DNA from 4 places in the Clostridium sp. LIBA-8841 genome. Region 1 is predicted to be linked to each of the others. Evidence: riboswitches for the same ligand, from Rfam matches in the RefSeq annotation. Region 1 holds a riboswitch; each other region holds the start of a gene.

Region 1 (8,105 bases):
GCTATGATTATACGAGATGATGATTGGCTTAATATGTTAATAAAGTTTTTTATAGATAAGAAATCTGGTGATAATATACAAATTCCAACTAATAAGGCGAATAATACTATATAAATTGCATTGTTCATTAAGAACTGACTATTTAATTTAAACTTTTTCTTTGATTTCGTTTGCATTTTTAATTCCTCCAGTTACTGATAGATATTTTGCAGAAAGATGCATAATTTCCTCTTGAGTAGTTTCGTTAGCATTAACTATGCCAGCAACTCTACCATTACTCATTACTAATATTCGATCACATACACCTAAAAGTTCAGGCATTTCAGAAGATACCATAATTATTCCTTTATCTTCCTTTGCAAGATCATTTATAAGCTGATATATTTCAAATTTAGCACCGACATCAATACCTCTAGTTGGTTCATCTAAAAGTAAGATTTCAGGCTTTCTAAGAAGCCATTTACCAATTACTATTTTTTGTTGATTACCGCCAGATAAGCTGCCGATTAGGGTCTTTTGACTTGGAGTTTTAACCTTCATAGAGTCTATAACCCATTGAGTATCCCCGGATATTCTTCCGTTTGAAAGAAGACCAGAAGATGTCTTATAGCTATCTATATTAGCTATTATAGAATTGAAGTCTATAGGTAATTTTCCAAAAATACCAGTTTGTCTTCTTTCCTCTGTAACAAGAGCAAATCCATTTTGCATAGCCTTAAAAGGTTTACTGTTATCCACCTTTTTACCGTGAAGAATTATGTTACCAGAAGCTACTTCTCTAAGACCAAAAATTGTTTCTAAAGTTTCAGTTCTTTTAGCACCTACAAGACCAGCAATTCCTAAAATTTCTCCCTTTCTAAGTTTGAATGAAACATTATTAAGTTGATTTTTAGTGTCACTAAGATTATTTACTTCTAAAATAGTTTCCTTTGGAGTATGAGTCTTAGCAGGGAATCTATCTGTAAGTTCGCGACCAACCATAAGTTTTATTATTAAGTCCATAGTTAAATTGGAAGCTTTTTCAGTAGAAATCCACTTACCATCTCTCATTATGGTAACTTCATCAGATATTTCTAATATTTCTTCCATCTTATGAGAGATATAGATTATACTTATATCTTGGGCTCTAAGTTTATTTATTATTCTAAATAAATGGCCAACTTCTTTTTCAGTTAGGGAAGAGGTAGGCTCGTCCATTACTATTATTTTTGAGTTATATGAAACTGCCTTAGCGATTTCAACCATTTGCATTTGAGATACAGATAGAGTAGAGACCTTTGCTTTAGGATCTACATCTATATCTAAATCTTTAAAGATCTTTGATGTTTCTTCATACATTTTCTTTTCATCTATAAAAAGCCCTTTTTTAGGGTATCTACCAAGCCAAAGGTTGTCCATAACATTTCTTTCTCTAACTTGATTAAGTTCTTGGTGAACCATTGATACACCATTATCTAAGGCGTGTTTTGAGTTTCTAAATAATATTTTTTTGCCAGAAATAAATATTTCTCCCGCATCAGGATGGTAAATACCAAATAAACATTTCATTAGAGTTGATTTACCAGCACCGTTTTCCCCCATTAAAGCATGAACAGAACCTTTTTTTACTTTTAATGTGACATTGTCTAGTGCTTTAACCCCAGGGAATTCCTTAGAAATATTTTTCATTTCTAACAGGTTTGAAGATTCTTTCATCTTTTTATACCTCCTGTTTTTTATTAAGGGAGACAGAGTTTTTTGTCTCCCTAATTATTGATAGTTATTGTGCAAGAATCTTCATTATTTATAAGAGTCTTCAGCAACGTTTATATTGTCCTTAGTTATACCTACATAAGGAACACGAATTGATTTCTTATTATCAACTTTCCAATCAGTTCCTTCTGTTATATCTTTTCCATCAACTAGATTCATACAAGCATCCATTAAAGCTTGAGCTTGGTTTTTGGCATCGTTTAATACTGTACCTGCCATTTTACCAGCTTTAATTTTATCTAAAGCTTCAGGAATAGCATCAACACCATAGATTGGAACAAATTTTTCTGAAGTTCCATCTAAATAACCTGCTTTTTCAAGAGAAGAAATAGCACCTAAAGCCATTCCATCGTTGTTACAAATTACAACTTCGATATCGTCACCATATTTAGAAACCCAAGCATCCATTTTTTCAGTTGCTTTAGTTGAGTCCCACATAGCTGTATCCATTGCTAATTCTTCAGTTTCTATACCAGCTTCATTTATAGTTTGTATAGAAAATTTAGTACGTGCTTCTGCATCAGGATGTCCTGGTTCTCCTTTTAGCATTACATATTGAATTTTTCCATCTCCGTTTTTATCCCATGAAGGATTAGCTTTCCAACCTTCTGTTATTACTTCCCCTTGAATTATTCCAGACTCCTCAGAAGTTGTACCTACATACCAAGCTTTATCATAGCTTTGCATAGCAGTCTCATCAGGTTCTTTGTTAAAGAATACTACTGGTAAATCATCTGCTTTAGCTTTGTCTATTACAGTAGGAGCTGACTTAGGATCAACTAAGTTTATTGCAAGTATGTTAACTCCTTTAGCTATCATAGTATCTATTTGCTCCATTTGCTTAGCTTGGTTGTTTTGAGAATCATTCATTAATAATTCTGCTTTTCCATCAGCAAGCTTTTCTATATTTCTACGTTGGTATGACATAAAGTTATCTTCGAAGCTGTAGATTGTAGCTCCTATCTTTAAGGAATCGTTTTCTTTGGCTCCATCACTAGATGATCCAGTAGAACCTGAACCTCCACCACAACCAACTAAAGTACCCATAGTTAAAGCTGAAATTAAAATTAATGCTAAACCTTTCTTTTTCATAAAAATCCTCCCTATATTTACCCTAAATTTTTAAAGTTATTGTAATTTAATACAATATTACCATATATAGGAATAAAAGGAAAGAGTTTTTTATGGAAAAAATAATGAAAAAAAGTAATTTTTTTAGTAAATATATTTATTAAATTTATATATTATGTGAAATAAATATTAGAAAATTTTACTAAAAGAATATATAATAGACTTAAGAAAGTTAAGGAGTGATGATGTGGCTACAATTAAAGATATTGCAAAAGGTGCTGGAGTTTCAATAGCTACTGTATCTAGAGTTTTAAACTTAGATGAAACACTTAATGTGTCTGAAGAAACAAGAAAAAAAGTAATGGAAATAGCTGAGGAATTAAATTATTTAACAGTAAAAGAGAGAAAAAATAAAATTAAAAACTATACTATAGGAATAGTCTATTGGTACACAGAAATACAAGAGTTAAATGATCCATATTTTCTTTCAATAAGAATGGCCGTTGAAAAGAAATGTAGTGAAGAAAAAATTAAGTTTAAACCTATAGATTTTCAAAAGATTATTAATGAAGGTACTAAAGAATATACAGATTTAGATGGTATCTTAGCTATTGGAATATTTGGAGAAAAGGAAATAGAATTAATGGAGAAACTATCTAAAAATATAGTTTTTGTAGATTCTTCTCCAGAAGAGTGGAAGTATGATTCTGTTGTGGTGGATTTTAAGTACGGAGTTAAAATAGCTTTAGAATATTTGACTTCTTTAGGTCATAAGAAAATTGGATATTTAGGTGGAGAATCTATTATTCATAATAGCAATGAATCCTTAAGAAAAATAAATTATAGAGAAAAAACTTTTAAGGAATATATGGAAGATATAAAAGGATATAAGGAGGAGTGGGTTTTAAAGGGACGGTTTTTACCTGAGGATGGTTATGAGCTTATGAAAAAAGTTTTAAAAGAAAAGAATTTGCCCACGGCTTTCTTTATTGCAAGTGATCCTATGGCCATAGGAGCTTATAAAGCTATATCTGAGGCTGGACTTAAAATACCAGAGGATATAAGCATAGTTGGCTTTGATGATATATGTACGGCTAAGTTCTTAAATCCTTCACTAACAACCATAAAGGTGTACACAGAATATATGGGGAATGTTGCAGTAGATACACTTTTAGAGAGAATGAGGACAGGAAGAGAGATGTCTAAAAAAATAGTTTTACCTGTTAAGCTTATTGTAAGAGATAGTTGTAGAAAACTTTAAAAAATAATTTAAGTTTTTAACTAAAAGAGACTATATCAGAACTTAAAATAATAGAACTTATAGATTATATGAAGAAGATAGTTATAAATTTTTTAGAAAACTGAGTAATTTTCAGAATATATCCATAAGTTCTACTTTAAGTTAAGTCTGACATAGTCTTTTTTATTTAAATCTAAATTAAGTAAAAATTAGTATTCACCTAAGACAGAATCTATTGTAAAAAATAAAGCTTTAATTTTTTCTAAGTTTTTTATGCAGGCGTTATAACCGGCATTATAAGCTTTTTCTAATTTACAGACATCTTTTTCAAAGCTTTCAATTGATTCTTCTTCAGAAGGTCTGATTATTAATGCTTTTCCATCCCTTTCTAATTCTTCACAAAACTTTACTGTATCATTATATTTAATATGTCTTGTTAAAAAAGAATCCTTTAATTTAGGATATTTACGTCCAACTATTTTAGATGCTAATTTATTACTTTTCCCTAAAGTTTTTTTATAGTTCTTAGGACGAGTAAGAATAATTAAATGCTTTTCGTTCCCATCTTCTAAGGCCTTTTTTATTGGGATTGGATCTAAAAGTCCTCCATCATAATACTCGTTTCCATTGATTTTTATTGATGGGAAAAGTAATGGAATTGCACAGGTGGCTCTTAAGGCCATATATTTTTCATCCTTAATTTTGCCATCTAAGTATTCTGTTTTCCCTGTGTTAGCATTAGTGACTCCAATTAAAACTTTTCCCTTATAATTTGAAAGTGCATTAAAATCATAAGGGAAGAGTTTGTTTGCTAATTCATCAAAGACAAAATCTAAACCAAAAATGCTTCTACATTTAAAAAAGTTAGAAACACCTAAATAGCGTTTGTCATTTCTATATTTTTTTAATATTTCAATATTTCTTCCTTTTTGATTAGAAAAATAGGAAAAACCATTAGTTATTCCTGCTGATACTCCAATGCAATATGGAAAGATTATATTGTTATCAAGAAGAGCATCCATAACCCCTGCACTGAAAATAGGACGTAAAGTTCCTCCTTCTAAAACTAAACTAACCATAAAAATATCCTCCTAAAATTGATATATTTAAAATTATAATCCTTAACTTAAAAAATATCAAAAAAAGACATGTTGAAAAAGAAGAATGAGTATGGTATCATTTGGATTAGAAAATATCATAAAAATAGCTAGGGGGGCCAGTAGTGTCTGGCTGAGATTAGAAATTAAATTTCTTGACCCTTTAACCTGATCTGGTTAATACCAGCGTAGGGAAGCCTGAGACAAGTATATTTTAATTGATTTTAAAGCATATATAGCCTTTGGGCTATATATGCTTTTTTATTTTAAAAAAGGAGAGAAAAATATGACTAAATTATTTAATGCATTAACGATTGCAGGATCTGATAGTTCTGGAGGAGCGGGAATACAGGCTGATATAAAATCATTCTCTGCCAATGGAGTATATGGAATGAGCATAATAACTGCCATAACTGCTCAAAGTACTCAAGGAGTTTTTGGAATAATGGATGTTACTCCTGAAATTATAGAAAAACAAATAGATGTTATTTTTGATGATATAGAAGTTGATGCTATAAAGATAGGTATGGTGTCTAAGATTGAATCAATAGAAGCAATAAGTAATGCTTTAGGAAGAGTAGAAAACTTGCCACAAATAGTTTTAGACCCTGTTATGATTTCAAAAAGTGGATTTAAGCTTTTATCAGATGATGCAAAAAATACTTTAATAGATAAATTAATACCACTAGCTACTTTAATAACTCCAAATTTACCAGAAGCGGAAGAGTTATTAGGTAGAGAAATAATTACAATAGAAGATATGAAAAAGGCTGCTATTGATATTAAAAAAATGGGAGCTAAAAATGTCTTAATTAAAGGAGGACATTTAGAGGGAGAAGCTACAGATCTTCTGTATGATGGCGAAAACTTTATTCTTTTTGAACAAGATAGAATAAATACAAAACATACTCATGGAACAGGATGTACTTTATCATCAGCTATTACAGCTAATTTATCAAAGGGAATGAATATACCTGATGCAGTTAAAAGTGGAAAAGAATATATTACAGGAGCTATAAAAAATGGCTTTAAACTTGGAAAAGGTGTTGGGCCAACACATCATTTCTATAAATTTTATTAGGAGGAATAATAATGGGAATTTTAAAAAGAGAAAATCCTTTAATACACATGATAACAAACTACGTTACAGTTAATGACTTAGCTCAAGTAACTATTAACTATGGTGGATTGCCTCTTATGGCTACACATCATGAGGAGCTAGAAGAAATAACAGGAATGGCTAATGGATTATTAGTTAATATAGGAACTTTAGAACCTTATCAAATGGAATCATCAATGACTTCTATGAGAATAGCAAGAGAAAAAGGAATTCCTTCTGTTTTAGATCCAGTAGGTGTACAAGCTTCTAAGCTTAGAAAAGATTTTGCAAAAAGGTTGATATTAGAGGGAGAACCTTCACTTGTAAAGGGAAATTTAGCTGAAATAAAAACTCTTATAGGAGAAACATCAAAGTCAATAGGAATAGATTCTTTTAATGATACCTTAAGTGAAAATACAAAAAATAAAATAAAAGAATATGCAAAGGAAAGAAATTTAATAATAGTTGTTTCTGGTGTATGTGATTTCATAACTAATGGGAAGGATGGAGCCATTGTTAAAAATGGAACTTATAAAATGAGCAAAATAACAGGAACAGGATGTATGCTAGGAGCCTTATTAACCATAGCTTTAAGTTTTTATGATGATAAAGCTTTAAGATTTAAAGAAGTTGTTAAAGCAGTAGCAGCATGGGGGATATGCGGAGAAATAGCTGAGGAAAGATTAGGAGAAAAAGAGGGGATAATGACTTTTAAACATAATCTTCTAGATGAGCTTTCAATGATTAGTGATGAAGTAATAAAAGAAAGAGAGAAGGTTTATTATGAGTAATTCATACTGTAAAAAATTATACTTAGTAACTGACTATAGGATTCCTTTTAATGAACTTTTAGAAAAGACTAAGGAAGCCTTAATTGGAGGAGTATCTATTGTTCAATATAGAGCGAAGAATAAAGACACTAAGGAAATGTGTAAAGAAGCTAAGGCTTTAAAAAAACTTTGCAATGACTTTGGAGCAATTTTTTTAGTAAATGATAGAATTGATGTGGCATTAGCAGTAAAAGCTCATGGTGTTCATATAGGACAAGATGATATGGATGTGTCTATAGCAAGAGAAATAATGCCAAAGGATGCTATTATAGGTGTTACAGTTCACAATAAAGAAGAGGCCTTAAAAGCAATAGAAGATGGAGCTGATAACTTAGGAGTTGGGGCTTTATTTTCAACCAATAGCAAAGATGATGCAATCTTAATGACATTAGAAACTTTAAGAGAAATAAGAGAAGTTTCTTCTATACCTCTATATGGTATTGGAGGTATAACTCCTTATAATTTAAGTCAGGATATTTTAGAGAATTTAGAAGGGGTTGCAGTTATATCAGCATTATTAAATAGCGAAGATATAATTGAGAAGAGCAAAGAGTTTTTAAAGGTGCTTAGTAGATAGGAAAACTTGAATATTAAAATAAAAATATGAAATAATCAAAAGAGGTTCTTTAATTTTAGAGCCTCTTTTTCTTGAGTTTTATTTTAGGTGAATGTTGATTTTTGTTTAGAGTTTATTTTATAGTATAATATTCATAATTAAGAATTTATTTTGATGGTAAAATTTAATCTAATAAGTTAGATTTAGTAAGGATTTTAGGAAAAAAATGAGAAAAGCATTTGAAATATTAAATAATATTTTTGGATATAAAGAGTTTAGAAAAGGGCAACAAGAAGTAATTGAGAAGATTTTAAGTGGGATGGATGTATTTTGTATATTACCTACTGGAGGTGGAAAATCTTTATGCTATGAAATACCTGCTTATATTTTGAGTGGAGTAACTTTAGTTGTTTCTCCATTAATATCCCTAATGAAGGATCAAGTTGATAATTTAAATTCT
Region 2 (8,105 bases), 350 kb from region 1:
TCTATCAGCCTCCATAGCCTCATTAATAGAATGAATAGATACTCCAACATCTAAGGATTTAATATTTTCTAAATTTCTCTTAAAATCATTAAAACTTAAATGAATGAACTTTTCTTTCAAGATATTTACTGCCTCAATATTAGAGTTTATTATTATCTTTGTCTCTTCAGAAACTAACTCTCTTATCTTCTTATATATCTTTATTAATTCATCTGTTTTTAAATCTTTCTCTCTTAAAATTATATTTTTAACACCATATTTACTTGACTTTTCTATAGTATTAAAATATTTTTCCTCACTTACTAAATTTCTATTTGTTATTAAAAACATATAAAATCACCATTTTACTTAAATATTACAAGTTTAATCTAGAATCTATGCCAATCCTTAAATATAGGTTGATATCCTTGACTCTTTATTAACTCTTTAACCTCACTTACAGAACTCTCATCATTTATATCAAATTGACTTGTTCCCTTTTCTTTCAAAGAATGTCCTCCAACAGCAGTAGAAACTCCAGCACTCATTTTACTTACTCCTAAAGGAATTAAATTCTTTCTAAAATTCTTCTCTTCTCTAGTCGAAATATTTATTCCCCCTTGGGGATCAAACAGCTTATAAGCTAAGAGTATTTGAACTAGTTCCCTATCATTAACTTCATTTAACTTTTTAAGCCCCCCTTCACAGGGTCTTATTCTTGGCAATGAATAACTTATGTCTATATAAGGATACTTATCTCTTAAATATCTTCCATGCATCGCTGTAAAGAAGGCATCAACTCTAAAATCAGCTAATCCTAATAATGCACCTATACTAATACTTCTCATTCCAGCCTTAGCTCCTCTCTCTGGAGCCTCTAACCTAAATTTATAGTTTTTCTTTGGTCCTGCTACATGAACCTTATCATATGTCTTTTCATCGTATGTCTCTTGATATACAGTAAGCCCTTCTGCGCCAGCTTCTACTGCTCTTTTATATCCTTCTTCTGTCATTGGATATATTTCAAGAGTTATAGACGGAAATTTCTCCTTTAAAGTTCTAATACTATCTTCTATATAATTTACTGGAGTATGATATTCACTTTCCCCAGTTAATATTAAAATGTGTTTAAAACCATCCTTTGAAATAGCTTCTCCCTCTTTTTCTATCTCTTCTTGGTTCAACTTCTTTCTACATATTTTATTTTCTACATTATACCCACAATATGAACATTTATTTATACAATAATTTGAGATATACATTGGTGTATATAGTAATATAGTTCTTCCAAAATATTTTAAAGAAAGTTCTCTTCCTTCTTGAGCCATTTCTTCTAAAACTTCTTCTCCTATTGGAGATATTAAATTAAGTAAATCCTCTGGGCTCTTATTTCTTTCATAAATACTTCTTAATACGTCCTCCCTTTTTACGGAATCAAAGTATCCATAAAAATCAAACTCTCTATATTTTTCTACTACATCATAAAAACTCAATTCAATCATCTCCTAATCTAAGAATCCAGTAAGTGGAGATGAAGCATTTCCAAATTTTGATTCTCTTCCCATTTTAGATTCATAGGCTAATCTGCCACCCTCTACTGCCATTTTAAAAGCTCTTGCCATATTTATAGGATTTTTAGAAGATGCTATGGCAGTATTAACTAAACATGCCGCCGCTCCCATTTCCATAGCCTCCATGGCTTGGGATGGTTTTCCTATTCCGGCATCAACTATAATAGGAATATCTAGTTCATCTATCATTATTTGAATTAGTTCCTTAGTTTTCAAACCTCTATTGCTTCCTATTGGGGCTCCCAGTGGCATTACAGCTGCTGCTCCTGCCTCTATTAACCTTCTACCTGCATAAAGATCTGGACACATATAAGGAAGTACAATAAAGCCTTCATCAGCCAATACTTTAGTTGCCTTTATAGTTTCTTCATTATCAGGAAGTAAATATTTAGAGTCTGATATAACTTCTATTTTTATCCAATTTCCACACCCCATAGCTCTTGCTATTCTAGCTATTCTAATAGCCTCCTCTGCATTAGTAGCTCCAGAAGTATTAGGTAATAATATTACATCCTTTGGTATGTTTTGAAGAATATCCTCTTCCTTATTATCTAGATCCACTCTTCTTAATGCTAAAGTTATAACTTGAGATCCACTTCCCTCTAATACATCTTTTATTATCTCATTTGAAGGATATTTACCACTTCCAACAAAAAGTCTATTTTTTATTTCTACTCCACCTATTATTAACTTGTCCATAAAAATTCCCCTTTTCTACTCTTTTTTGTAAATTTTTCAAAATCATATATGAAATTGTTAGTTAATAAAACTTATAATTATCACTAAATATATTTATAAACTCTTTTTAATTGGTTCTGTTTTAGACTAATGTTGATTTCTAGAAATCAAACTTCACTTAAAATATAACCTTTTAGTTTAGTCTTTCTTAACAAATTCTATTTTATTAACAGCTATATCTATAACTAAATTAGCCATATGATTTGCACATATAGAAACTCTAGGAGCCATTAGTCCACATCCCTCTTTAGCTTCATTTACTAAATCTCCACAAATATAAAATTTATCTGTTATCTTCTTTGTTTTTATTAAGTTTGAATCATAAAAACCTGCCATTCCTGAAGATGAAATTAAGTATTTTTCTTTCATATTACTTAAAACATAGTTTGCTAATAAAGCTTTATAATCTGGATTATCAAAGGCCTCTATTATTATGTCAGCTTCTTTTAAAATCTCCATATTATCCTCAGAAAGTTTAATATTTAAATCTTCTATTTTTATAAAAGGATTTATTCTCATTAAATTTCTTTTTAATGCAGACACCTTAAACTCTCCAATATCGTCAATATAATATTGCTGTCTATTTAGATTAGAAGGTTCTACTATATCAAAATCTACTAATCTTATATTTCCAACACCTAGTCTTGCTAGAGAAATAGCAATGTTAGATCCAAGCCCCCCACATCCAGCTATTAAAACCTTAAGTTTTTTAAGTTTTTCATGAATACCTGGTGTATGTCTTGAGACCATTAATTCTTCTAATTCCTCTTTCTTAGGCTTAATTCCTTTTTTAATAAAAACAACTCTATCTCCATCTTTTAACTCTTTATCTTCTCCAAGTGGAAATCCATTTAAAACTATAACATCAGCATCATTTAATTCTTTATCCCTTAAAGAATAGACTGTACAATTTTCTTCAACCTCTTTCCACTTTTCATTAATCTTTATCTTCATAAAGGCTCCTTATATCTTTTTCTCTTTTTTCTCTCTTTTACTTTCAACCAACTTTTATTTTCTTAAACTTCTTAAATTCTTATTAATCAACCTCCACCAACAAATGCAATAATCTCAATTATATCTTCATGATTTAATAAAATCTCATCATAACTACAAGAGTTAATTATCTCTTTGTTAAGTTCCACAACCACTCTATTTCTATTTACATTTAAACTTTCTAATAAATCAGAAACTGTATTAAGGTTTTCTTTATTTAATTTCTTTCCATTAACAATCATATCTTCACCTCTTTCCCTTTAAATACCGCTTTATACCAACAAAAAAAGGTTTAGCAATATTGCTAAACCTTTTAAAATATATTTTCTAATTAATCATAATAATATTTTCTAATATGAAAAATCACAACTTAAAATATACTTCCCTACGTTGGTATTAACCAAATCAGGTTATTAGAGTTAGGATATTAAATCCCTCTCAGCCTTTTACAGCACCCCTAGCAATATCTTAAAATTTATTTGTTTTATTCATCATAACTCAAAAAACATTTTTTATCAATTAGTTTTTTCCACGCTTTCCATTTTTTTATTTTTCATATTTATTAATTGCTTATTTAACATAAGTGTTAAAATTAATCCAACTAAAGCTATCATAGCACATGTTAAGAATAATTTAGTATATCCTGTATTCATTACTTGTTGGAATGTAGTTTCTATAGCATTTTTAGCCCCATCTAAGCTTTGCATATATGATTTTTGAATCATATCTATATTTACATGAGGATTATTAGCAAACTTGTCACCTAATGATGCAAATTGTGATTGCACCATATCCTTTATAATGCTGAATATATTAGTAACACTTGCATTTCCCATTGAATTTGCAACGTGTGAAGATCCTCCACCATTTGCCATAATATTTGACATTCCATCTACATGAGGCATAACTTTTTGTAATGCATCTGGTACTCTTCTTCCAGCATCTGATATAAAGTTAATAAGTATGTTTGGTGATACTGCAATACCTATAGATTTAACTAATGATACTGCTGATTGTCCAACTGTAGCTTCATTATCAGGTACTAAGCTAAGCATTAAGTAGTTTATTGGTGTTCCCATAGAAAATCCTAAACCAAATCCCATAATAGCTAATCCTATTATTAAGTTAACCATACTTGGATGTTTAGTTGTTATATACCCTTGATAAAGGTTTCCTATTATAACTAAACTCATACCTATTATTAATACCTTTTTAACACCTATTTTATCAATAAATTTACCACCTAAAGGTGCTGCTATACCTACAAATACTGCAAATATTGTAACTATATATCCACCACTACCCATAGGTGTTCTTAATATATTTTCACTAAATTGAGGAATGAATACTGTTGCCATTAATCCACATCCTACAACGAAACTTAATATTAAAGTTATCGCTATTTCCTTATTAGTAAAGTAGGATAAGTTTATTACTGGATCTTCTGCTTTCTTTTCTACCCAAACTAATACAGGAATTGATATTACAAATATTAAAAGATATGGCCAAACATCTAATGATTTTATTGAGTCCATAAAATCGTAGAATTTTAAGTTTGTAGCTCCATACATTAAAGATAAAATTAATACAGTTAATACTCCTGAACCTAATATATCTAACTTCTTAACTCCTTGTGCAGAAGTATTCTCTTCTAATTTAGTTGCTAAAAGTAATATTATTATACTTATTGGAACATTTACTAAGAATAAAAATCCCCAGTTTTTATCACCAAAAATAGAAAGTATTCCTGAACCTAAAGTTGGTCCAATTACTGTTGCGATTCCATATACTCCACCAATCATTCCTAAAGCTGAACCTCTTTTTTCAACTGGGAATGATGTTCCTATATAAGCTGTAGCTATTGGCATTATTCCACCACCACCTATAGCTTCTATTACTCTTGCACATAATAAGAATCCATAACTATTTACATAATCTGATACTCCACATAATAAAGAACCTAGTCCAAATAAAGTTATTGAGACCATGTACACTTTTTTTCTTCCGAACTTATCAGAAAGTTTTCCCATGATAGGCATTGATACTGCATATGCTAAGGTATATATTGTTATAACCCAAACACTGGCATCCTGTGAAACCTTTAATCCATCAGCTATTATATCTCTTGCTGGTGATACAATTCCTGAATCAATAGCCCCCATGAATATTCCTAGTAAGAAGACAGCCATAGTGATTCCAACTGATTTCTTTTTCATAATCGTCACCCTTTCTTAAACTATAAACTTGTCCTTACTATGCCTTTTATTAATATTATTTTTTAAATATTATTAATAAAAAACACAGTGAACTACGTTCATATTACTCCTTAAAGTTTATAAAATCAAAGAGTAAATTTCCCCAAATTCTTCTAAAATCCCAAACAAACAGTTATATTCCTTAACTTTATTAATAATTAATTAATATTTTGTTCATATATAATTTTAAAATAAAGCTACCTTAATTATTCATCAAGGTAGCTTTCTATTATTTCATTTGTTCAATATTTTCTTTTAATTTTCTTATTTCTTCATCTTTTTCTCTTAACTTACTTTCATAGTAATTATCCTTATTATCTAAACTATTATTCAACATATTGATTAATGAAGCCATTTCATCTGCACTTCCTACAATTCTATTAAAAAGCAATAGATTTGATTTTAATATTTCAGGTATTTCATTATGAGAATATCTAAGCCTATGGTCAATTTCCCCATATCCCTCTTCAAAAATAGTTCTTACTTGAATCTCTGCAATAACCTTTTGATTTGTTGGATAACACTCCACAAGATAATGAACAGACCTATACCCTGATTGTCTTGATATAACTTCAATACCTAAATTATCAAATATAGTTCTGTCATCTCCATCTCTTATATTAGCTGTTATTTCAATTACATTCCATGTCTTTATTATAAAATCATGTATTGCCTTCCATTGATCTTTAAATATATGTAATACCCTTATACCTATCAAATCAGTTATTTCATTTTTATAATTTTCAACATTAAAATAAAAATGTTCACCATATTTTTCTTTTCTATCTTCTGTTTTTCTTATTATTTTTTCAATTAATCTTTCCGGATTTTTTATTCTTGATTTTACAGAATGAACATTTTCATTTGAACGTAATATATTCGCTATGAAATCTGCTTGATTCTCATAAGACTCTTCATATTTCACAAAGTCATAAAATATTTTTTGTAAATCTTCAAAATTAATATCATTCTTTTCTATGTATTCTTCTACATGAGGATATTTTTGGAGAAAACTTTCTTTATTTAAACTTCTCATAATTACCTCCCCTTATTTTAATTTAGTACTATATATTAAATCTCAATAATCCTTACTTTTTTATTAATTTCTTTAAATCTTCTAACCCCAAGGCTATTTCTTCCTTAGAAAAATTATATTGTTTAAGCTCTTCATCACTCTTTTTATCTAATAAGCTATACATCTTCTCTCCTATTTCATAAACTTCCATAGAAGGATTTTTCTCAGCCTCTCTAAAAAGCATATCTTCTGCTTCATCAATTTTTCCCTTAGATATTAATCCTCTTAAAGTTATCCAAAATATATCATCTTTTGAATAAGTATCAGCCAAAAGAAAATCATTTTCTCCATCTTTATTTAATAAAAATCCCATTTTAACACCTACTTTTCTATTTAAATATCTCTAAATATTCTTCATACCCTTTTTCTTTTAGTTCTTCCTTTGGAATAAATTTTAGTGAGGCTGAATTTATACAATATCTTAATCCACCTAACTCTTCTGGTCCATCACAAAATACATGTCCTAGATGAGAATCGCCTAATCTACTTCTAACTTCTGTTCTAATCATTCCATAGCTTTTATCTATCTTTTCCTTTATTATACTTCTATCTATTGGTTTTGAAAAAGCAGGCCATCCACATGAAGAAAAGAACTTGTCCTTAGAAGTGAATAAGGGTTCTCCAGTTGCTACATCAACATATATTCCTTCTCTATCAAAATCCCAATATTCATTTGTAAAAGGTCTTTCGGTTCCATTTTCTTGAGTAACATAGTACTCCTCATCTTTTAAAAGCTTCTTTAGTTCTTCTTTTTCTTTCTTTGCATATTTCAAAATAATCACTCCATTTAAAAATTTAATTTCATTACTTAAATTTTTTCAAGATAATTTTTTATAACTTTAATTATTAGTTCTAAGGCTCTAATACTTTCTAATACATTTCCTTTTATACACAGAGAATGTCCTGCATCTTCTATTTCTAAAACATTAAACTTTTCTTCTTTTATTTTCTCCAAATTATCTGAAGATATTAAAGCATCCTTAGTACCTGTTATTATTAAACTTTCTTTGTTTATGTTATCCTTAAAAGTTTCATTTATAGGAGTTAAATAAATATTTTTAACCTCTATATTATAAACCTTTTTAATTTCCTCACCTATTTTATTTTGTAATACTGTACCTAAACTTTTTCCTATAATAACTATATTTTTATATTTTCCTGTTCTAAATTCCAAAGCACTAAAAACAACATCTAAGCTTTCCAAGAATAATTCTCTAATGTCCTCTTCATCATGTCTATTGAAAGTTTCCCTACTAACTTGAAATCCATATTCTATTCCTAAACAATCATAATTTAAGTCTAGAACTAATTGTTTTGAATAATCCAGTATTGCTTTATCCAAGGTATATCCTAATCCAGGTAATAAGATAACCAAAGTTTCACTTTCATTGCAAATTAATTTATTATTGGTTCTACATTTCCACATAGATTGTTTCTCTATATTAAAACTCTTCACTTTTCGCACCTTCTTTTTAAATTCTATTATATAATTAT
Region 3 (8,105 bases), 1.4 Mb from region 1:
TTAATAAATAAAATTAATTAATAATTTTTATTATTTAATGTTGACTTTTCTTATCAACTAACTTATAATTAAATCATCAAATACATTCCATTCCCTTTTGTTAATCGTGCTGTTTTACTTTGATGTATTAGGAGGAAAAATAGTATGACTGATAACAATAATTTAAATCAACAAGTAATTGATAAAATGACTAAAGTTTGTATCTGCAGAGCAATCTCAAGAGCAAAGATAAAAGAAGCTATCAAAAATGGTGCACACACAGTTGAAGCAGTAGCTGAGGTAACTGGTGCAACAAAAGGTTCTTGTAGAGGTTGTAGATGTAGAGACAAAATTGAAGAATTAATTGAAGACAACCAATAATTCTTTTAAGCAAAACTTATTTACTGTTTTAATTTTGTATCTCCCTAAAAAGAGTACCGAAAGGTACTCTTTTTTTTATTTTAACTTGCCCATAACTATTAACTTTTAAATAATATTTTAGCTTTATATAAGAATTAGCTTTAATTAAAAAAGCAAAAAAGTACGAGCAATAGGAGTATCATCACTACTGCTCGTACTTTTTTAAATTTCAAATTCGTTTAATGGTAAGTTTTTTGTCCAACCATTATAATGTCTAGGATATCCTTGATTTGTAAGTGCTCCTACAAAATAAAATTTCTTTACATCAAAGCAATTATTCTTAACCACTTTAAATCCTTTTAAAAGATAATGTAATCTATTTTCATATACTCTTCTAATATCTTTAGACGTTGGCTCTCCCCAAGCAAAGATTATATGAGTACTATTTATTAAACTTTCAAATATGATTAAATCATTTTTTAAGTACTCTCCATTCTCAATAAACCCATCATTTCCGCATAGGAATAGCTCGCCTTTGGTATTATAAACTTCTTCTAAAACATCTTTGCTGTATTCAATAACAGGAAATAGGAATACGAAATTTATTTCTTTTATTATTCCAAGTTCATCCTCATTGTTCATTAAATATTTTATAGCCTTATTTAATTCTTTTTTTAGATCCTCAATGTTATGTGATTTTGGAGCTCTAGTAATAACTAATATATTACTTTCACCCTCTTCATTAATAGGAAAAGTAACTTTAAACCCTCTTCCACTTTCATGATCTACTAAAACATTTATATTATTTGGATTTTTACAATACTTTTGCATAAGCGCTCCCCTTTTTACCAACTCTTGTTCCTCAAACTCAATATATTAGTATTAAGTATATTCTCACTTTAGTTTAGTATATAATCGAATCTTTAGAAATTCTACAAATTTATATAAATTTAATTTATTCACCTAAATAATGAACTATTTATTCTTCTTGTTTTCCTCTATTTGTGCAGCTAACTCATTAAGATATTCCCATCTCTCATACTTCTGAGCTAACTCCTCCTCAGTTTTTGCTTTATCTTCCATTAATTCTTGAAGTTTACCGTATTCTGATGCATGTTTTGCCATTAAAGAATCTAATTCCTCTATTTTTTCTTCAATAGCCATTATATCTTCATCTATAGTTTCAAATTCCCTTTGCTCTTTAAATGAGAATTTTAATACTTTATTTTTGTTTTTATTTTTATCCACAGATGACTCTTTTTTATTTTTATCCACAGCTACTTCTTTTTCTTTACTTTCAACAGCTTCTATCTCTTTACTTAGAAGATAATCCCCATAGTTACCAGTATAGATATCTATTTTTCCATCTCCTTCATAAGAGAATATCTTGTTACAAATTCTATCTAAGAAATATCTATCATGTGATACAGTAATAACAACTCCACCAAAATCATCTAGATAGTCTTCTAGTCTATTTAAAGTTTCAATATCTAAGTCATTTGTAGGCTCATCTAGTAAAAGAACATTTGGAGCTTCCATTAAAACTCTTAAAAGATGAAGTCTTCTTCTCTCCCCACCTGATAACATTCCTATCATTGTCCATTGAAGTGTACCATCAAATAAGAATTTTTCACACATTTGTGATGCTGTTATTCTTTCACCTGTAGCAGTCTGTAAATACTCTCCTGCTTCCTTTATGTAATCTATGGCTCTCATTTCTGGATGCATATGTGTATCCTCTTGTGAGAAACAAGCTATTTTTACAGTTTCACCTTTTATTATTTCACCATTATCTGGTGCTATCTTTCCTTCTATCATACCCATAAGTGTTGATTTTCCAGCTCCATTAGGTCCTACAATACCTATTCTATCACTTCTTAAGACTATGTAGTTAAAATCATCAACAATCTTTTTATCTCCAAAGCTTTTATTTAAATGTTCTATTTCTATTATTTTCTTACCTAATCTAGTTCCCATAACAGAGATTTCTATATTTTCATTTTCAATAAAACCTTCTTGATTTACTAATTCATCAAATCTTTGAAGTCTAGCTTTTTGTTTAGTAGTTCTAGCCTTTGCACCTCTTCTTACCCAAGCTAGTTCTTTTCTCATAAGGTTTTGTCTTTTTTCCTCACTTGCCTTTTCTATAGCTATTCTCTCCATCTTCTTTTCTAAGAAAACAGAATAGTTTCCATCATAGCTAAATAATCTACCTCTATCTAATTCTAATATTCTATTAGTTACTCTATCTAGGAAATATCTATCATGAGTAATCATTAAAAGAGCACCTTTTCTACCATTTAAGTAATCTTCTAACCAACTTATAGTCTCGTTATCTAAGTGGTTAGTAGGCTCATCTAATATTAATAGTTCACTAGGAGTTATTAATGCAGCTGCAAGCATTATTCTCTTCTTCTGTCCTCCAGAAAGATTTCCTACCTTTTCTTCAAAATTAGTTATTCCAAGCTTAGTTAAAACATTTTTTGCTTCACTTTCCATATCCCAAAGATTTAAAGCATCTATTTTTCCTTGAAGTTTTATTATCTTTTCTGAATCTATATCGCTATTTTCGCCTTTATTTATCTTTTCTAAAAGTTCTTCATAATCTCTTAGAATTCTCATTTCTTCTGAGTTACCTTTGAAAACTTGCTCTAAAACAGTAGCATTATCATCATAATCTGGTGTCTGAGAAAGGTATTCTATCCTTACTCTATTACCTTTTGTTATTGTCCCTTCATCAGGCTCTTCTACTCCTGCCACTATCTTTAAGAAAGAAGATTTTCCTGTTCCGTTAACTCCTATAAGCCCAATCTTCTCACCATCATTTATTCCTAATGATATATTATTAGCTAAAATTTTCTCTGAATAGCTCTTACTTATATTTTCAAGAGTTATTAAATTCATCAGTTATCCATCCTTTTCAAAACAAATCTTATTCTCATTATAATATAAAGTTAAAGTTCTTCCAAAAGTAAAATAAGGATTGTATCAAAAATAACTTAAAATAAAACTTATAAACATATTATGAGAATTACTGGATTTCATTAAGAATTCATAGCTATTCTCTTAATACTCTTTATAAATTTTATTTTAAGCTTTGATACAACCCTATACTAATTTAAATTATTCTATATTAATTTTCTAACTTGTTATATTTTAACTTGAAATTTTCCTTATCAAGTCTCCTAAATCCTCACAAAATTAATTCTACTACTCTTTCAAAATCTTTATAAAGCATATTTGCTTTCTAAATTCTATTAGACAAAGGTTTCATTCTCCTAGCTAACAATTGTATTGGCATTAAAGTTAATACTATGGTAGTCAGAAAACTTTCAACTCCTGCACTACTTACATTATAAATTATTGAATAAATCCATAAATTCATACCTGGAGGCGCATATTGGCCAAAGAAAACTACCCCTGAAACGACACTTATAAATGTACTTAAAGCGCCTGCCATAAATGATCCTAAGAATATTTTATACTTTTTATCTATTCCAAATGTTCCTGCTAATCCTAATGCCATATTAGCTAGTATGTAATCAAGAAAAAACTGTACTGGATGAACAATAAATGCTCCATTTAATGTTTTTAGAAGACCAAAGATTAATCCTCCTGTAACACCAACAGTTCTTCCATACACTAAGGAAAGAAGCATTATTGGTAGCATTGAAAAGAAAGTTATTCCTCCACCTTGTGGATATCTAACTAACGGAATAATATAAAGCACGTAGGAAATTGCTACATTTAATCCAATCATAACAATTTCTTTTGTTGTTATTTTATGCTTTCTTAAATCTAAAATATATAAAGCTAATAATACAAATTCTATTAAGGCTACTAAATAAACATCCATTACTCTTCACCTTCTTCATATGCCATATTCCAAAAGTCAAGTTCATATAAACTTGCCCTTTTAAATATCTCTATCAGTCTATTTTGTTTTTCCTCTGATAAATCTGAACAAGTTTTATCCACATATTCTAACCATCTATCAGTAAACTCAGCAAATCCATCTGAAGCATACTCTTCAATCCACGGTTTAAAAAAGTTTTTTTCTAGTTTATCAGCATATTTCTCAGCAATATATCTTCCTATATAGCTATAACTCCAAGTGCATGGTAATGTTGCTATAGCTATCTCATCTAAGTCACCTTTTAAAGCTATAGCTTGCATATAGCTTGTATAACTTATAGTAGTGCCTTTATATTCTCTTTTTTCAGCCTCTATTTCTGATATTCCAAAATCTTTTAAGTATTCTATATGGACTGCTGTTTCATCTTCCATTGTTCCTTTTGTAGAACTATAGAAAAATCTCATTTCTTCCATAGTTCTGGCCTTAACTACACCAATACAAAAAATCTTAGCATATTCTTTTAAATAAAGGTAATCTTGAACTAAATACTCTTTGAATTTATTCTTATCAAGAGTTCCTTCTCCAATTTCTTTTATAAATGGGTGTTCTAAATACTTGTCCCATATCGGCATAGCCTCTTTTAATAATTTTTCTGTAAATCTCATATTTGACATCTCCTTTAATCTTATGATTAAACTTAATAGCCCAAATAAGGATTACCTAAAAGTTTCATAAAAGCATATAAATCTTAAACTTTTTAAATAAAAACTCTACTTTAAACCATTATTAATTTTTAGGTAGAACTGTAAGTCATCTTAATGAGTAATACTTTACTAAATTATTTTAGTTTTGAAAGTCTAGCTAAAAATCAATATTTACTTAAAACATAGCTAAATAAAAAATAAAAGCTGCATCCATTGTAGGATGCAGCTTAATTTATAAAAAGTCATAATACTCTAAATATATAAAATACTATTATAAAACTTTCTACTGGCTTTCCTACGCTGGTATTACCCAGATCAGGTTTAAGGGTTAATAACAAAATGTTATCTCTCAGCCAAATGGCACCCCTAGCTATAAAGTCTATAATAATTATATATATTTTTTTTAATAAATTCTAGTTTTTTCTTTCTCAAGTAAAAATAAAGTCTAAAACCTCATATAAAAATTATTCCAATAATCTTTATTGCTCATCATCATCTTTCTGATTTCCTCATCATTACCATATTCATCATACCATCTTTCTAAAATTTCATAGGCAATACCATGGTATATTAAGCTTCCTATGACAAAAGGTTTAGCCGGCACATCACTTAAAGATATTACTGTTATACCAGTTCCTATAGTCCCATATATCATAGCTCTCTCTGGGGTTGCAAAGGTCTTTGCCTTCTTTTTAAAATCAGACTCTCTTATGTATTTTCTTAATCTTTTAGGTGTTGGAATAACGATAGCTTTTATCAATTTTATTCAATCCTTAAAATTACTCTTATTAAAAATATATATTCAGTATTTAATCTTTATTCTAAAAGTATTGTTTTTTAGCTGAATATATCTTTAAAAAATTTTTTAAAAATAAAACAGAAATAACCATGGTTAAACTTCATATTTATTTCCTACTCTTTAAATATATTTTTAACCTATTGAAAGACTTAATATGTGTTATAATCTTATAAGAATTATTTTGGAAGGAGCTATTTAAATGGCGAGTAAGTTTTATTTACACAAAGGGAAAAATAAAAAAGCTGAACAAGGTAGACCTTGGATTTACATTGATGAAATAAACGAATATGACGGAGATTACGAAAACGGAGATATAGTTGAAGTTTATAATCATAAAGGTTATTTCCTAGGAAAAGGTTACATAAATGATAGAAGTAAAATAACTATAAGATTAATGACTAAGAATATAGATGAAGAAATAGATGAAGACTTCTTCAAAAGAAGATTTAAAACTGCTTGGGAATACAGAAAGAGAGTTATAGACACATCTTCATGTAGATTTATCTTTGGAGAAGCTGATTTCCTTCCTGGTTTAACAGTTGATAAATTTGAAGATTATTACGTAATTCAAATATCAACTCTTGGAATGGATAAATATAGAGATTTAATAGTAAAAATCCTAGTTGATGAATACGGTGCTAAGGGTGTTTATGAAAGAAGTGATATAAAAACTAGGGAAATAGAAGGTTTAGAGCAAAGAAAAGGCTTCTTAACTGAGCCATTTGATACTGATATACAAATAGTTGAAAATGGTGTTAAATACATAGTTGATTTAGAAAATGGTCAAAAGACCGGTTTCTTCCTAGATCAAAAAGAAAATAGAGCTGCAATGCATAGAATATGTAAAGACATGGATGTTTTAGATTGCTTCACTCATACTGGTTCATTTGCTTTAAATGCTGGTATAGCCGGTGCTAAGTCAGTTTTAGGAATAGATGTATCTCAACACGCCGTTGATTGTGCTACAAGAAATGCTGAGCTTAATAATCTTCAAGATGTTGTTAAATTCGAAAAACACAATGCTTTTGATGTTTTAGGTGATTGGTCAAGAGAAGGAAAACAATTTGATGTTGTAATATTAGATCCACCAGCTTTTACAAAGTCAAGAAACACTGTTAAGCAAGCTATTAGAGGATATAAAGAAATAAACCTTAGAGGAATAAAGATGGTTAAAGAAGGTGGCTACTTCGCAACATGCTCTTGCTCTCATTATATGGATGAAGAACAATTAAAGAGAACTGTTGCTGAGGCTGCTCATGATGCTAGAAGAACTTTAAGACAAATAGAAGTTAGAACTCAAAGTTCAGATCATCCTATACTTTGGAACTCAGATGAGTCATACTACTTAAAATTCTTCATATTCCAAGTATTCTAAAAAAATTTTAAATTAAATGCATATTAAAAATAATACTGGTTAATATAATAGTGTAGCAAGAAAAGATTAAAAACTTAACCTTTTACTTATAAAAAAAGAGGTGCTTACAAAATGGCATACACTCAAAAATTTATATTTAAAATTTAAGTAATAATTAAATATTAAAATATATTATTACTATGAGGTGCTTTACAAAAATAGCATACACTCATTAAATAGTTATAAATATCTTTAGTATTTAACTATCTGTTTTAAGCTATGCACTAATTAGGAGTGCATTTTCTATCCTAATAATGTACATATAATATTAGATGTATTAAAAGGGAAAGGTATCTGAAATTCAGATACCTTTCTTCTTTTGTCTCTATATAATTATTTAAAAGGCTATGTTTTAACTAAATATAAAAATTTACCTAAAACATAACCTTATTAAAGCATTTATTTTCTATGAAACTGTTTTTGCAGAAACTATACTAACACCAGTTCCTAAAACATCCTCTATGATAACATCTCCAACTTTAATAGGAAGATTAATAGAAGCCTTATTAATCTCTTTCATAACATCAAATATCATTCCCTTTGGAATAGGTTCCTCTGTTTTAACTGGTATAACCATATTGTCACAGCCATCTATTTTAACAGTTGAGGTTACTATTCTTGTTGGATTTTTAACCTCATTTAATCCATAAATTTCTCCTCTTTTGCATGTATTTCCTGTAACTTTTTCTAAATCTGTATCTACTGTTAAATGACATCCTCTAGGACATACTATACAAATTAATTCTCTTACCATGATTATTCACCATCCTCTAATGAAATTGTTATTGATCCCTTAGCATCTTTAAGTTTATCTTTAAGTATTGTAATTCTCTCCATTTCTGCAGGTACAACATGAGGTTTTTTAAAGCTTTGAAGAACATTTCCTTCTTCATCTCTAACTATAATCTGTTTATTCTTAAATACATTTCTAACTCTCATAAACACATTCAAGTTTCCATCTAAAGATTCAATTTCAAATTTTTGAGGAACTGT
Region 4 (8,105 bases), 1.3 Mb from region 1:
ATTCAATAGGAAACTTTCTAGTTGAAAACAATAAACCTATTAAGTTTGATTATTATAAAAAATATTCTTTAAGTGAAGTTGATTTTATTGAAAAAGAAGGTTTAGAAGAAAAATTAGAAAGTAATAATAAAAATCAATTTATTAAGGAGTATCTTGAAGAAGATGATGATTATTTTAAAAAAGAAAATAATTTAAAAAGCAAAGATATAATCGAACATAACAATAACGAGGAATTAAAAAATAAGCTTAAGAAAGTTAGAATTTCCTTTGCAATAAAAGAAAAATTACCAGCATATTATATTTTTAATGATGAAACACTAGAAGATATTTTGAATAAAATGCCAAAAACTAAGGAGGAACTTTTAAAAGTTAGGGGCTTTGGTAAAGTAAAAGTTAATAAATATGGTGAAGAAATTATAGGCGTTTTAAATTAAGGCTCTGTTTTAAACTAATGTTATACATAAACTAAAGGGAGTCCATTGGACTGCCTTTAAATCTTTTTAACAGGTAATTTGATTGGAATGTAAAGTAACTAATATTCATAGATATCAGCGTTACACTTATCACATGTACCGTTATTACGCTTATATTCCTCTTCTGATATTTCAGTTTCGCAAGTGTCACAGGCGAATATTTCGTCTCCTTTATATTCAAAGTTCCTTAGGAATTGCTCATTATTTTCCTCTTCATCATATTGATAATATGATTTTATTTTATTTAACATCTTAATTCCACCTTTCTAAATTTTAGTTTTAATGCTTCGGATTATCATCATATTTTTCACTTAAGTATATCATAAATTTTCATGTTAAAATATTATTTAGTCTTTCGTTACATAATACCCATGTTCTTTACTTATAACCTATTTTCAGAGAGGTATCACATATTAAGATTCATTTAAAACATAGTCTAAATTAAAAATGAAATTGACTAGAGAAAAAGAATTGATTCTGTTACCTTCTAATGTTATATTTTTCTTTTTAATGATTTAATCAAAGGAATTAGTATATAGAATTTGATTTTTTATAATTATAATAGCTATAGATATTATTATGTGTTTAGGAAGAAGGAGGCAGTTTTAAAATAAGTATAAAAACAATTCAATTGGATATTAATAGATTGAAAGCAAATTATTAATCATTTTTAGGACACTCTTTATGTGTTATAATAGGATAACATTTAACATATGAGGGGGGACTAGGTATGCCTTTTACGCTGGCACATCCAGCAGCTGTGCTTTGCTTGAAAAATAAGAGATTTAATTTTACAGCTTTAGTTTTAGGGAGTATGGCACCTGATTTTTTATACTTTTTAAATTTTAGACCTTATGGTAATTTAGGACATGAGATTTTAGGCTTTTTTATATTAAATTTACCCCTATGTATTTTATTAGCTTATTTTTTTCAAAATTTTATAAAGAGCCCATTAATAAGTCATTTACCAAGACCATTTGATGGATGGTATGGATACTTGAGAACAGAACAATTTGGTTTACATTCTTGGAAAGAGGGGCTTGTTTTTATATATTCAGCTTTATTAGGAATGGTAACTCATATAATATGGGATGCTTTTACTCATAAAACAGGTTTTTTTGTTGAACATATTTCTTTTCTTCAAAAAAAGGTGTTAACTTTAGGAGATTATAATGTTTATGGATATAGTTTATTACAACATGGAAGCACTTTAATTGGAATAATTATAGTTTTATGGTTTCTTTATGAAATTAGAGATAATAGAAATAGAATTTTATGGGGGCATAAAAGTTTTAAGGAAAAATTAATTTATGATTTAATAGTGATTTGTGTTACTGTGCTAGTTTTATTTTTAAGTTATGTAGTCTTTAAATATTTCAATATGAGTTATGGAATAGGCAATTTAGTAATAGCAATTATAAATGGAATTTTCATCGGGATTATTATTGCTACATTTAAAAATTAAATTATATATCATTTATTATTAAAAAAGTTAAGTAGATATAAGAACTTTAATCTATTTAACTTTTTATTATTTTATATAAAAATTGAGTATTCAACTAAAAAATAAATTAGATATTTAATTAGTTATTTAATTTTTAATCATAGTAGAGTTCACTTAAAGTTGTGTTAAATGGTATAATATAGCTATTAAAGATCAATTGAAAGGAACGAGAGTATGGATAAAATTCTTTTAATACAAAACATATTAGAAGCATTGGTATTTGTTGTGTCAGCAATTTTTTTTGCAGTTATATATGGATTTATTGATAAAAAATATAAATTATCAGACAAAATTTTTGGAGCTTTTAAAATGAATCCTAAGAGAGAATGGATTGTTCATGTTATTATAGCTCTTATATTGATTGTAGTTGTTTATTACTTAGGAGCCTATGTATTTAAAATATCTGGATTAATAATTATTGGTATAATAGGAGCGATTGCTGGAATTGGTATCTATAATTCAAATAGAAATAATTTTTAAAATTAAATATTACAAGATAGAAGAGCAGAATTAATTTAAAGTCTGTTCTCTTTTATTTTGTATATTAAGATGAAAGTAATAAAAAATACTATTTTTATTCACTTAAGATAAAGTATATATTTAAAAATTTATAGTTAATTATGAATTAATATAAGTAAAATGTTGCAAATGTAAGCTAAAGGAAAATATATTAATAAAATGTTAATAAAAAGCCTCTGCTTTGAGAATTTAAAGAATTTAAGTGTTTGTGAATATATAGAAAGTAAAATATACTTTTACTAAAGATGGAGGTGAGTTTAATGGCTGGTGAACAAAGAATTAGAGATGTTTATATTGAATATCAAAATGGTGGAGAGACTCCTAAATATGAGACACCATTAGCCGCTGGAGCAGATGTTTTTGCAGCTAAAGATATGGTTATAAGACCTTTTGAAAAAGTGGCAATTCCATTAGATTTAAAGTTTGCAATTCCTGATAATATGGAACTTCAAATTAGAGCTAGAAGTGGACTTTCTTTAAGAACAAATCTGAAAATTTCAAACTCAATAGGAACTATTGATGCTGATTCAGTTAGCAATATATCAGTAATTTTAGAGAATAATTATAATATAGCTAATCTTCCTTATGAAATAGCTAATGATATAAGTATATTAGATGACTTAAAAAATAATTATACAGAGGTAAGATTAAGTGAATATTTAGAGTCGAAAGGACATGATTTAAGTTCTTATGAAGAAGAAGGAAAGAGAGCTTATAAAAAGTTATTAAAAACATATATTTATTTAGATAAGAATGGAAATCCATATGGAAGTATATATATAAAAAAAGGAAATAGAATTGCCCAAATGGTTTTAGCTAAATATTATAAGGCTAACTTTATAGAAACTGATGATGTTTCAAAATTCAAAAGTGTAAATAGAGGTGGCGGATTTGGTCACACAGGTTTCTAAATATTTTTGATTAATTTGTAGATAAGATTTAAATTATAATATATTAAAAAGACGGAATATAAGAAAGTTTTAGAATGAGATAACAACTTATTCTAAAGCTTTTTTATTTTATTAATTTTAATTATATTCACAAGAAGTTGAAAATGTTTTCTGTAAGAGGTAGTATAAAATATGAATAAGTTTTAAAACTTTCAAAGGGGTTGAGATTGTGAATAGTTTAAGTGATTTTTCAATGGATTATTTTTCATTACATGGAAAGGTAGCTATGGTTACTGGTGGAAATAAAGGTATAGGACAGGCTATTTCTGTTGCTTTAGCAAAGGCTGGAGCGGATTTGTGTATAGTGGTTCATAGTGAAAAAGATTTAGATGAAACAAGAAAATTAATAGAAAAAGAAAGAAGAAGGGTTGAATTTATTCAAGCTGATTTAGAAGAGAAAACTGATGTTATAAAAGTTATTGAAGAGAGTAAAAAGCTTTTTGGGAAAATAGATATTTTAGTTAATAATGCAGGTACCATAAAAAGAAATAGTTTATTTGAATATACTGATGAAGATTGGCAATTCGTCTTAGATGTTAACTTAAATAGTGTTTATTATTTAAGTAAAGAGATAGCAAAAACTATGGTAAAAAATAGACATGGTAAAATAATAAATATAGCTTCAATGCTTTCATTCCAAGGAGGTAAATATGTTCCAGCTTATACTGCAAGTAAGCATGCAGTAGCAGGACTAACAAAATCCTTTGCTAATGAACTAGCTGAATTTGGAGTAAATGTAAATGCTATTGCACCAGGCTATATAAAAACGGCTAATACAGAAGAATTAACTTTAAATGCTAGTAGAAATTCAGAGATATTATCAAGGATACCAGCAGGTAGATGGGGAGAGCCTTTTGATTTGATGGGAGCTGTAATATTCTTAGCAAGTAGAGCATCAGATTATATGGATGGACATATTTTAGCTGTTGATGGAGGATGGTTAGCTAGATAAGTGACTTGCAAAAAGTTGATGATGAAACCTATAATAAGTTTAAACAATTACTAAATTTTAGTGCATAATTACTTGTTTTTATAAATTTACTTGAAATTATAAAATTTTAATAGTATAATTTAGAAAAAAAGTAAATATTTAATCGTAAGTGCTAGGGGTGCATTTTATATGCTGAGAGGATAATAGCTATCTAACCCTTAAAACCTGATGTAGTTAGTACTACCGTAGGGAAGCATAAACTGTTGTTTATTTATATTTATGCTAAAAATTTGTATAAGTATATCTATATAAGTGTTTATTAAGCTTGCCTTATGGCAAGCTTTTATTTTTTATAAAAAACTAGGATCCTATATTAATTTAACTGCGCAGTTAAAAAATTAAAATAAGGAGAACTAATATGAATTACACAACTCAAATGGATGCTGCTAAAAGAGGCATAATAACAAAGGAAATGCAAGTGGTTGCAGAAAAAGAAGGTATTAATGTTCAAACTTTAATGAATTTAATGGCTGAGGGAAAAGTTGTAATACCAGCTAATAAAAAACATAAGAGCATAAGTGCAGAAGGTGTTGGACAAGGGTTAAGAACTAAAATAAATGTTAATCTAGGAATTTCAAAGGATTATGCCAATATAGAATTAGAGTTAGAAAAGGTTAAAAAAGCCATAGAAATGAATGCAGAATCCATAATGGATTTAAGTAACTATGGTAAAACTTATGATTTTAGGAAAAGACTTGTTGAGATATCTACAGCTATGATAGGAACTGTACCAATGTATGATGTAGTTGGGTTCTATGATAAAGAACTTAAGGATATAACTATTGATGAATTTTTTGAGGTTGTAGAGAAACATGCAAAAGATGGAGTAGATTTTGTTACTATACATGCTGGATTAAATAGAGAAGCAGTTGAAACTTTTAGAAGAAATAAAAGATTGACTAATATAGTTTCTAGAGGAGGATCTCTCCTTTTTGCATGGATGGAATTAAATAATAGAGAAAACCCTTTCTATGAATATTTTGATAGATTATTAGATATATGTGAAAAGTATGATTTAACCTTAAGTTTAGGTGATGCTTGTAGACCTGGTTCAATAGCTGATTCAACTGATGCTATACAAATAAAAGAGTTAATTACTCTTGGAGAGTTGACAAAAAGAGCTTGGGAAAGAAATATTCAAGTAATAATAGAGGGACCTGGGCATATGGCAATGAATGAAATAGAAGCTAATGTTTTATTAGAGAAAAAATTATGCCATGGAGCACCATTTTATGTTTTAGGCCCAATAGTAACTGATATAGCACCAGGGTATGATCATATAACGAGTTCCATAGGAGGAGCTATGGCAGCTTCTTATGGAGCAGATTTTCTTTGCTATGTAACACCAGCAGAACATTTAAGACTTCCTAATTTAGAAGATGTAAGGGAGGGAATAGTTGCTTCAAAGATAGCAGCACATGCGGCAGATATAGCAAAAGGAATCCTAGGAGTAAGAGAGAGGGATAATAAAATGAGTGAGGCTAGGAAAAGATTAGATTGGGATGAGATGTTTTCTTTAGCCATAGACAGTGAAAAAGCAATTAGGTATAGAAAAGAATCGAATCCTGAACATAAAGATAGTTGTACAATGTGTGGGAAAATGTGTTCTATAAGAAATATGAATAAGATTCTAGAGGGAAAAGATATAAATCTTTTAAGAGAAGATTAAAAATATTGGAGATATATTAAAAGGAAGATTATTCTAAACTTTTAATATATCTCTATTTTTATGATTAAATACGAATTATTTTGGAATATAAATGATAAAAAGATGATTAAATATATTAAAAACCGAACGTTTAAATAAATTTAATTATTGACAATACGTATTTATAATGATATTCTCTATTTAACGAATGATTAATATTTAATCATAAATAATGTTCGTGTTTTGAATGGGGGATTAAAATGTCTGGTATTAGAATGGTATTTGTAGAAAAAAAGGCTGGTTTTAATGTTGAAAGTCAGATATTACTTAAAGATTTTAAAGATAACTTAAGAGTCGAAGCTTTAGAGGATATAAGAGTTTTAAATAAGTACATACTAGGAAATATGGAAGAAGAGCAGTATATAAGGACTGTAAATACTATTTTGTCAGAAGCTCCAGTAGATAGAGTTTATGAAGAAAATTTTGAAATAGGACAAGATGAAAATGCTTTTGGTGTTGAATATTTACCAGGACAGTATGATCAAAGAGCTGATTCAGCTTCAGAGTGTATAATGCTTCTTACTGAGGAAGCAAAAGTTCCTGTTAAATCATCAAAAATCATTGTTTTAAAAGGTGATTTAAATGATGAAGAGATAGATAGGATAAAAGCTTATTATATTAATCCTGTTGATTCAAGAGAAGTAGATCCATTATCAAAAGTTTTAGAAGATAACTTAGATGAACCTAAGGGCGTTGAAGTTTTAAATGGATTTTTGAATCTAACTGAGGAGGAACTTAAAAACTTTCATATAGAAAATTCTTTAGCTATGAGTTTAGAAGATTTAAAAATGATAAGAGATTATTTTAAATCAGAAGATAGAAATCCAACAATAACTGAGATTAAAGTTATTGATACTTATTGGTCAGATCATTGTAGACATACAACTTTTGAAACAATAATTAGAGATGTTGAAATAGAAGAAGGTCAATATTCAGAACCTATTAAAAAAGCTTATGAAGATTATAGAAATTCAAGAGCGTATGTTTATGAAGATAAGTTAGAGACTAGAGATATTAAATTAATGGATTTAGCTACTATAGCAATGAAAGAACTAAGAAAAAGAGGAAAACTTGATGACTTAGATGTTTCAGATGAAATAAATGCTTGTTCTATAAACATAGAGATAGAAACAAATAATGGAACTGAAAAATATCTTTTAATGTTTAAAAATGAGACACATAATCACCCAACGGAAATAGAGCCTTTTGGAGGCGCGGCAACTTGTTTAGGAGGAGCTATTAGAGATCCACTTTCAGGAAGAAGTTATGTCTACCAAGCTATGAGAGTTACAGGCGCAGCAGATCCAACAGCTGGAATTGAAGAAACTTTAAAGGGAAAGTTACCTCAAAGAAAAATAACCTTAGGAGCTGCACATGGATATAGTTCATATGGAAATCAAATTGGACTTGCAACAGGACAAGTAGCAGAGATTTATCATCCAAATTATGCTGCTAAGAGAATGGAAGTTGGAGCAGTAATAGCAGCTGCACCAAAAGAGAATGTTGTAAGACTTGAACCTTCAAAGGGAGATATTGTAATACTTCTTGGAGGAAGAACAGGAAGAGATGGTATTGGAGGAGCCACTGGTTCTTCAAAGGAACATACAGAGGAATCAATAAATCAATGTGGAGCAGAGGTTCAAAAGGGGAATGCTCCAACAGAGAGAAAAATTCAGAGACTTTTTAGAAATAAAGAAGTAGCTCAAATGATAAAGAGATGTAATGATTTCGGAGCTGGTGGAGTATCAGTAGCCATTGGAGAATTATGTAGAGGTATTGATATAGATTTAAATAAGGTTCCTAAAAAATATGCGGGACTAGATGGAACAGAACTTGCAATATCAGAATCTCAAGAAAGAATGGCAGTTGTTGTTGAAGCTAAGAATGCCAAGAGATTTATAGAACTTTCAGAAGAAGAAAATCTAGAATCTACAATTGTAGCGGAAGTTACAGATACAGA

What was found. Region 1 has a riboswitch for thiamine pyrophosphate ahead of thiD (bifunctional hydroxymethylpyrimidine kinase/phosphomethylpyrimidine kinase). Riboswitches for the same ligand answer to the same signal wherever they lie in the genome.
Region 2: it holds a riboswitch for thiamine pyrophosphate, as region 1 does, so the genes downstream of both, thiS (sulfur carrier protein ThiS) here and thiD (bifunctional hydroxymethylpyrimidine kinase/phosphomethylpyrimidine kinase) in region 1, are expected to answer to the same signal.
Region 3: it holds a riboswitch for thiamine pyrophosphate, as region 1 does, so the genes downstream of both, tenA (thiaminase II) here and thiD (bifunctional hydroxymethylpyrimidine kinase/phosphomethylpyrimidine kinase) in region 1, are expected to answer to the same signal.
Region 4: it holds a riboswitch for thiamine pyrophosphate, as region 1 does, so the genes downstream of both, thiC (phosphomethylpyrimidine synthase ThiC) here and thiD (bifunctional hydroxymethylpyrimidine kinase/phosphomethylpyrimidine kinase) in region 1, are expected to answer to the same signal.

What each region holds. Positions count from the first base shown of each region.
Region 1 is NZ_CM173488.1:2,285,686-2,293,790, reverse strand. It holds gene mglC (galactose/methyl galactoside ABC transporter permease MglC) at 1-176, opposite strand, end outside; gene mglA (galactose/methyl galactoside ABC transporter ATP-binding protein MglA) at 148-1,695, opposite strand; gene mglB (galactose/glucose ABC transporter substrate-binding protein MglB) at 1,780-2,844, opposite strand; gene AC2A4K_RS09915 (LacI family DNA-binding transcriptional regulator) at 3,071-4,084, shown strand; gene AC2A4K_RS09910 (patatin-like phospholipase family protein) at 4,273-5,142, opposite strand; TPP riboswitch at 5,263-5,372, shown strand; gene thiD (bifunctional hydroxymethylpyrimidine kinase/phosphomethylpyrimidine kinase) at 5,447-6,241, shown strand; gene thiM (hydroxyethylthiazole kinase) at 6,253-7,050, shown strand; gene thiE (thiamine phosphate synthase) at 7,043-7,666, shown strand; gene recQ (DNA helicase RecQ) at 7,872-8,105, shown strand, end outside.
Region 2 is NZ_CM173488.1:2,632,424-2,640,528, forward strand. It holds gene AC2A4K_RS11345 (thiamine phosphate synthase) at 1-330, opposite strand, end outside; gene thiH (2-iminoacetate synthase ThiH) at 369-1,472, opposite strand; gene AC2A4K_RS11355 (thiazole synthase) at 1,485-2,249, opposite strand; gene thiF (sulfur carrier protein ThiS adenylyltransferase ThiF) at 2,427-3,242, opposite strand; gene thiS (sulfur carrier protein ThiS) at 3,329-3,523, opposite strand; TPP riboswitch at 3,647-3,750, opposite strand; gene AC2A4K_RS11370 (MFS transporter) at 3,797-5,497, opposite strand; gene AC2A4K_RS11375 (RelA/SpoT domain-containing protein) at 5,766-6,572, opposite strand; gene AC2A4K_RS11380 (DUF6483 family protein) at 6,625-6,924, opposite strand; gene msrB (peptide-methionine (R)-S-oxide reductase MsrB) at 6,941-7,384, opposite strand; gene AC2A4K_RS11390 (alpha/beta hydrolase family protein) at 7,420-8,067, opposite strand.
Region 3 is NZ_CM173488.1:3,696,508-3,704,612, forward strand. It holds gene AC2A4K_RS16520 ((2Fe-2S)-binding protein) at 145-360, shown strand; gene AC2A4K_RS16525 (DUF1643 domain-containing protein) at 562-1,170, opposite strand; gene AC2A4K_RS16530 (ABC-F family ATP-binding cassette domain-containing protein) at 1,315-3,243, opposite strand; gene thiT (energy-coupled thiamine transporter ThiT) at 3,587-4,195, opposite strand; gene tenA (thiaminase II) at 4,195-4,860, opposite strand; TPP riboswitch at 5,175-5,277, opposite strand; gene AC2A4K_RS16545 (hypothetical protein) at 5,345-5,659, opposite strand; gene AC2A4K_RS16550 (class I SAM-dependent rRNA methyltransferase) at 5,898-7,073, shown strand; gene AC2A4K_RS16555 (DUF1667 domain-containing protein) at 7,519-7,866, opposite strand; gene AC2A4K_RS16560 (FAD-dependent oxidoreductase) at 7,869-8,105, opposite strand, start outside.
Region 4 is NZ_CM173488.1:974,870-982,974, forward strand. It holds gene AC2A4K_RS04130 (NERD domain-containing protein) at 1-434, shown strand, start outside; gene AC2A4K_RS04135 (hypothetical protein) at 533-724, opposite strand; gene AC2A4K_RS04140 (DUF4184 family protein) at 1,204-1,938, shown strand; gene AC2A4K_RS04145 (hypothetical protein) at 2,152-2,457, shown strand; gene AC2A4K_RS04150 (dUTP diphosphatase) at 2,757-3,407, shown strand; gene kduD (2-dehydro-3-deoxy-D-gluconate 5-dehydrogenase KduD) at 3,613-4,398, shown strand; TPP riboswitch at 4,542-4,646, shown strand; gene thiC (phosphomethylpyrimidine synthase ThiC) at 4,796-6,106, shown strand; gene AC2A4K_RS04165 (phosphoribosylformylglycinamidine synthase) at 6,346-8,105, shown strand, end outside.